3 regions of the Paenibacillus sp. ClWae2A genome follow, and region 3 is predicted to be linked to each of the others. Evidence: riboswitches for the same ligand, from Rfam matches in the RefSeq annotation. Region 3 holds a riboswitch; each other region holds the start of a gene.
What was found. A riboswitch is a leader RNA that binds a small molecule or an ion and turns the genes downstream of it on or off. The one in region 3 is predicted to bind cyclic di-AMP.
Positions count from the first base shown of each region.

Region 1 (2,202 bases), on a different contig from region 3:
AGCCATATTCGGAGGTCTGTCATGGTGAGGTGGAAACGGTGAAAGCGAAAATACGTGAAGGCTGGTTTCTCGTCCGTCAGCATATGTTCATTGCCGCACTCTTATTTCTTTATCAACTCATTTGGGGATATTTCTTCTATCGAATGGTACAATCGGCGGTCATCCCACTACTCCTGCGCTATCCAGATGCTGATGCCGGGGAGCTGAGTACACTTTTGTTCAAAATGGAAAGTCAACTTAACCTGTCTACCCATCCGGAGGTTCATCGTTATCTATGGATTCTGGGGGGCATGCTGCTGGCTCGCATGTTGATCAGCCCCCTCATTCAGGCAGGACTGCTCTACTCACTTCAGCACTTTAATTCTACAGAAGAGCGCATCCCCTTCGTCCGCGGAATCAAAAATCTGTGGAAACCGATGCTGCTGCTCCACACCATACGTACTTTATTGATACTTCTGCCCGCCTACTGGCTCATACCGAAGCTTTACTCGATTCTCATGGACGGATTTCATTCCCTTCAATTACTTTTGCCTGGTATACCTTATGTTGCTGCCTGGATTGTATATGGTTGGATCATCCACCATGCCCTGCTCTACATGCAGTTCGGTGTGTCGGCACCAGAAGGAGAAGGCGGCGCTCACGGCACACTCAAAGCGCTCTGGATTGCACTGCGTCATCTCGTCACCGTGATCGGCATTGCACTGCTGCTGGGCGGTATTCATCTGCTTATCTTCGGGGCATTCACTTCAGCCTCATGGTTACTAACAGGACTCACCGGACTTATACTACAACAGACGTATCCACTTGCCAGATGTCTATTGAGCCTGTGGAAAATATGCGCCCATTTCCGGTTATGGCAGTCCAAAACATCCAAAGGTTAGAGCAGATAGTTTAAAAATTGTTACCATCACATGTTAAACTCATGGCCTAATATGTACTTATAAATAGGCAAACCTCAACCTTTCCCCGTCAAAGGTCGAGGTTTTTTTTGCTAAATTTGTTGCTAAACGTTGCCAAAGCCGTACTCCTCTGTTACAATAATCGCAGTGAGTTTTTAGTAACAACTTTGTAATCTTTACATTCATATTTGTAACTACTTAAAATTAAATCGTCATTTCTTGATTTCGCAGGTGCATAACTAGCATAGCCAAATTCCTGGCACCTGGGAAGCGGGGGAACCAGTTATGGGTGAATTGATCTTGCTACAGAGGGATCATAGGGGACCTTCAACCGAATCCTTAAGCTAACCTCGCAGGCGTTGGAAGGGGAATATCTCTTGTTCAAGAAGAAATTAACCGCAGCTGTACTTAGCATCACATTCGCATTATCGCTTGGTGCAGGTAGCGCATTCGCAGATTCTAAGATGGACAAAGTAATTGATTCAGCAATGGGAACTACATATCAAAGTGGAGGAACAACGCTCAACGGCTTTGACTGCTCCGGATTTACACGGTATGTATTCGACAAGTTGGGTATTGATTTGGCTCGCCAATCCAGTTCCCAATTCGACATGGGTGATTCCGTATCCCGCATGGAAATGAGAGCTGGCGATCTGGTATTCTTTAATACAACAGGTAAAGGCGTATCTCATGTAGGAATCTTTGTAGGGGATGGAAAGTTCGCACACTCATCTTCTTCCAAAGGTGTTACGATCAGTGCATTGAGTGAAAACTACTGGGCCAATCGTTATGTTGGCGCGAAACGGATTATGAGCACGGACGCATATGAATCACTGGCCCTTGACTAGGGACAAGCTGAGCAACATGATGCTGTAACCATTAACCATACTGGAACGAAGCAAGAAGCATAACAGAACCGCCCGGTACATTCTCCGCAGGAATGTATCCGGCGGTTTTTTTGTGCTTCAATCCTTATTCATGTTGCAAGTTATACTCGGGGCATATCCTGCGACATCAACAGGTTCATTTTGCGTTCGTTCGTCCGTGCCCTTATGATGTTTTTACCCATCCCGTTATAATATAAACGAAATTACCGGAACTTTTGTTTCATTTTTTTTCTTGGGAAGGAAGACTTGCTAAATGAATATCTCTTTTGTAGAGTGAAAAGAGAGTTCTGTTTCAAGGAAAGGAGCATGCAGGTGTATGAAGGAAACCCCTGTGACGTTTCACGTTGTACCCATGCGAGAAGAACATGCGGAGCTTATCTGCAGTTGGCAGTATGACCCGCCTTACAATATCTACA
Region 1 covers NZ_JAULSQ010000023.1:18,322-20,523, reverse strand. Annotated here, with positions in the region: gene QVE09_RS30720 (M1 family metallopeptidase) at 1-28, shown strand, start outside; gene QVE09_RS30715 (hypothetical protein) at 39-881, shown strand; cyclic di-AMP (ydaO/yuaA leader) riboswitch at 1,136-1,273, shown strand; gene QVE09_RS30710 (C40 family peptidase) at 1,277-1,747, shown strand; gene QVE09_RS30705 (GNAT family N-acetyltransferase) at 2,103-2,202, shown strand, end outside.
Region 1: linked by a shared signal. The riboswitch ahead of QVE09_RS30710 (C40 family peptidase) and the one ahead of QVE09_RS04210 (3D domain-containing protein) in region 3 are both predicted to bind cyclic di-AMP.

Region 2 (2,202 bases), on a different contig from region 3:
AGCTGGATCGCAGTTACCGATATCAGCTGTTCAGCGAGCCGCGCCAGAGTCCACTTAGTGAGTAACAGTTTATAATTATGGCAGAGCCATAAGCGTTAAATGTTTGGAATTACCATGATTTGTTGGCATAATTGACTCACTTGGGAGAGAAGATAGGTACAGTGAGGAAGATCTGTAACTATAGCCGAGAGGGTGTGCTACAAGCGATGACATTGATGAATGATAAAGTTTATGCCTACAAGGATCAGATTGGAGCATTAAGCGATGTACTGCCAGGTGTGGTGAAGTCGTATCATGAGTTTACCGGAGAATGTTTCCAACCTGGCGTGATTGATGCGAAGACAAAACAATTAATTGCGCTCGGCATTGGATTGTTTGCCAACAATGAGGTATGTACCTTCTACCATGTAGAAGAAGCCCGTGCCAAGGGTGCCACAGATCAGGAGATCATGGAGACCGTAGCCGTGGCCGGAGCTGTTGGAGGAGGACATGCCCTGTCTCAGGGTGCGATGCGAGTGCAGAAGGCGTTGCATTAGTAAGCAATGCAACATACATTTTTAAGTACAAAAAAGGCATCCGGTTAATAACCGATGCCTTTTTGTGTGTGAATTACATTTTACCCAACATTTTATCGTACATAAACTGTCCAGTTACCCGACGTGCTGTTACGTAACGATCATTGAAGTATGGATTCGATAACTTCGTGATGCTTACACCTTTGCTGCTGGAGGCGTGAGCGAATTGTCCGCCGCCGATATATACACCTGTATGTGAAATGCCTTTGCCTGTTGTATTAAAGAACACCAGATCACCTGTCCGAACATTGCTTTTGGCTACCGGAGTACCTGCTTTGGCTTGCTGTTGCGAAGTACGTGGCAATTCAATGCTGTATTTGTTGAAAATATATCTCATAAACCCGGAACAGTCGAAGCCGGCTACAGTCGTGCCACCCCATTTGTAAGGTATACCTGTCATGTTGTTCACTACGGAGTTGATACTGCTTGCCTCTGTGCTTGTTGCCCCGGATGTAAATAATACAGCTGCTCCAAAAATGGAGATAATCAGTTTTTTCAAAATCAATGTTCTCCCTTCGATGCCTACGGAGTTAGCTAAGGGTTCGGTAGAAGGTTCCCTATATTTCCTATGTATAAGAATAATTCACCCAAAATGGTTCCCCCGTTTTCAAACATGAAACTCGGCAATGAATAATTAAGTTTTTGTAACTATTTGAAACTATATTGCATAAATGCGTAATTGTCAAACCCATTTAAACCCTTTCTTAATACCTCAATGTTAGCGGAATTAAGGTTTTTATATGAAAGAAGGGATCAAGTTTGGGTATCATTCATGACAAAAACGTCATTATTGATTCGTTTAAGATGAATTTGGATAAATAAATAGGTTTGTCATGAGTTAAAAGAACTATTCCGTTATGTAGGATTAGAGAGATTATATTCATTAAGTTGCATATATTGACAAAAATCGATTTTTTGCATATTATCTGATTATCCAATCCATATATTGGATTTAAATTGATTTTATTATGCGAAAATACAAAAAAAGGGGGGGTTGGGGACACGTATCATAGGTAAAGTAGAAGTGGGAGATTTATAAAAACGAACCTAGGAGAGTGTTACATTTGAAAGCGAAGAAAATAATTACTTTTGTCCTGGCATGTACGATGGTGTTCTCAGCAATTGGAATGGCAGTTCTCCCTATAGGGACGGTATCTGCTGCGGATGCATCGGGTACTACAGCGAGTATTTCTGATATTTTGAAGAACCAGCTGCCGGATGGAGGTTGGAGGAAGGATTATAAACAGACAAGTGGAGAGTGGGCGAAGTCCACGATAGACAACAAGGCTACATACTCAGAAATTAGAAGATTGGCGAAGGAATTTAAAAAGACGAATGATCCGCGATACTCCACAGCTGCAATCAAAGGAATTAACTTTTTGATCAACATGCAGTATTCAAACGGCGGATGGCCACAAGTTTACCAAAGCTCTGGATATCACAAGCACATTACTTACAATGATGATGCCATGATTAACGTAATGATCATGCTGGATGAAGTAGCAGCACGCAAAGGTGATTTCTCGTTTATCGACAGCACACTTGCTAACCGAAGTAAAAATTCAGTTGCCAAAGGTGTGGAGGCGATTCTGAATACACAAGTTGTTTCAGGGGGAAAGCTGACAGC
Region 2 covers NZ_JAULSQ010000002.1:532,299-534,500, reverse strand. Annotated here, with positions in the region: gene QVE09_RS08395 (hypothetical protein) at 1-65, shown strand, start outside; gene QVE09_RS08390 (carboxymuconolactone decarboxylase family protein) at 207-536, shown strand; gene QVE09_RS08385 (C40 family peptidase) at 610-1,074, opposite strand; cyclic di-AMP (ydaO/yuaA leader) riboswitch at 1,080-1,211, opposite strand; gene pelA (pectate lyase) at 1,640-2,202, shown strand, end outside.
Region 2: linked by a shared signal. The riboswitch ahead of QVE09_RS08385 (C40 family peptidase) and the one ahead of QVE09_RS04210 (3D domain-containing protein) in region 3 are both predicted to bind cyclic di-AMP.

Region 3 (2,202 bases):
CTGGATATATTGAAGAAATACAATGTCAGAGCTACATTCTTCATCGTAGGTAGTCGTGCCGAGAAACATCCCGATCTGGTAAAACGCATCGTTAAGGAAGGGCATATGGTTGGTAATCACAGCTACAATCATCCTGAATTCAGTAAGCTGTCGATGAATGCCTTTCGCAAACAAATTTTACATACCGGGAATATTATTCGACGTTTGGCGGGATATACGCCCAAGATGATTCGGCCACCTTATGGAGACATTAATGAAGAACAGTTGAGATGGGCTGCCAGACAACACTATAGCATTGTGAACTGGAACGTAGACTCACTGGACTGGAAAGGCCTTTCAAAGGAACAGGTGAAGGATAACATCCTATCTGCCGTGAAACCTGGCTCCATCGTTCTGCAACATGCTGGAGGCGGTGTAGGATCAAACCTGAACGGCACGATTGAGGCTTTGCCAGAAATTATTGAGGAACTGCGTAACCGGGGATATGAACTGGTCACCTTGGACGAAATGCTGGGATTGCCAAAGGCCAAAGATTAGGATGACCGTGACAGGAAATAAATGAGAATATTAAAAGGGTGCCTGTTCAATCGCAAGTTAGCGACTGGCAGACACCCTGTTTGAATTCATTAGATGTAATTTACGCTCTACTTCAGAATGTACAACTCGATATCCTGAAATCCAAATGTGCTTACGGACTGTTTGCTACCAGGGATGAAGATATCGATACGGTGTCCCTTGATTGCACTGCCCACATCACGTGCTGTGGCTACAAAAGCCTGTTTTGGCAATCCTGGATGGCTGTGACCAGTTACCAGCACTTTGGTTCCAAGTGGAATCACACTTGGATCAACTGCAATCGTACCCAGTTCAAGGTCATTCCCGAAATAATCGACTGCACCCCATCCTCCATTTTCAGACGGATCTGCAGAGTATGCCGTTGCTTTCACGTTCACAGCTTTGCTGTAATCGAATGTTTTACCCCAGGCTTGAACCACTTTGTTATCTGTGTTAACGTCCAAGCTTGCTGTGGTAACCGTGTTGGCTTGGGTCTTGCTCTCCGCCGCGGCGGCAGCTACATTGTTTGCCTTACCGGGAATCGTAATTTTCAAACCAGGATAAATGTTGTAAGGCGAGATGTCGTTGTTTGCTTTAACTAATGTGTTGATTGCTACTCCGTATTGTTTCGATAAGGTGTAGAAGGTATCCCCCTCTTTGGCCACATGAACTGAATCGGCGTGAGCCGGAACGGCTTGAATGAGCATTGCTGTTGTCATTAATGCCACTGCTGTTTTGGCTATACGTTTCTTGTTAATCATGGTCTTCCTCCCTCATTATGCCTGCGAAGTTAGTTGTCGGATTCGGATGAGGAGCCCACCCTATAGGTTCATCATTACATTTGAAACGATATGTACCCCTAATTCACCCCAAGCAGTGTGCTGTAGATCTTCCCCTGCACAATCTGCATCGTTACATCCCCCGCACTCCCTGTCCGGAAGTTTCGGCAGAGTTCAATATATCACAATTTTGTAACCTGAACTTGTAGTAATTCTTACCAAGTGGTTTTTAACATGTCATCATATGTAAGAATACTGGATACTTTAGAAATGTGGGACGACCCGATTCCTTAATATTTGGTAACAGAAAAGTTACTTTTTCGAATCCATACGTGATTATTATCCATAAAAAATAGCGTTACCGACTCGAAGTCAGTAACGCTATTTGATCACTTCATTTAGAGTACTTTGGCAAGAAAATCACGTGTACGTGAATTTTTTGGAGCTCCAAAAACCTCATCAGGTGTTCCCTCTTCCACAATAACCCCGCCATCCATGAACAGGATTCGGTCTCCCACTTCACGTGCAAAACCCATCTCATGTGTTACGATGACCATCGTCATTCCGCCTTCTGCAAGACGTTTCATGACATCCAGCACTTCGCCGACCATCTCAGGGTCCAGTGCCGACGTAGGCTCGTCAAACAGCATCACATGCGGCTGCATGGCCAATGCTCTAGCAATGGCGATCCGCTGTTTCTGTCCACCAGACAGCTGATTCGGGAATGTATCTTTTTTATCGTACAAGCCCACGGTGTTAAGCAAATCAGCAGCAATTTTTTCCGCTTCCTGAGTCGATTGTTTCTTCACTTTAATCGGAGCAATCGTGATGTTTTGCTGTACCGTTTTGTGTGGGAACAGGTTGAAGT
Region 3 covers NZ_JAULSQ010000001.1:1,017,549-1,019,750, forward strand. Annotated here, with positions in the region: gene QVE09_RS04205 (polysaccharide deacetylase family protein) at 1-537, shown strand, start outside; gene QVE09_RS04210 (3D domain-containing protein) at 645-1,316, opposite strand; cyclic di-AMP (ydaO/yuaA leader) riboswitch at 1,319-1,514, opposite strand; gene QVE09_RS04215 (amino acid ABC transporter ATP-binding protein) at 1,733-2,202, opposite strand, start outside.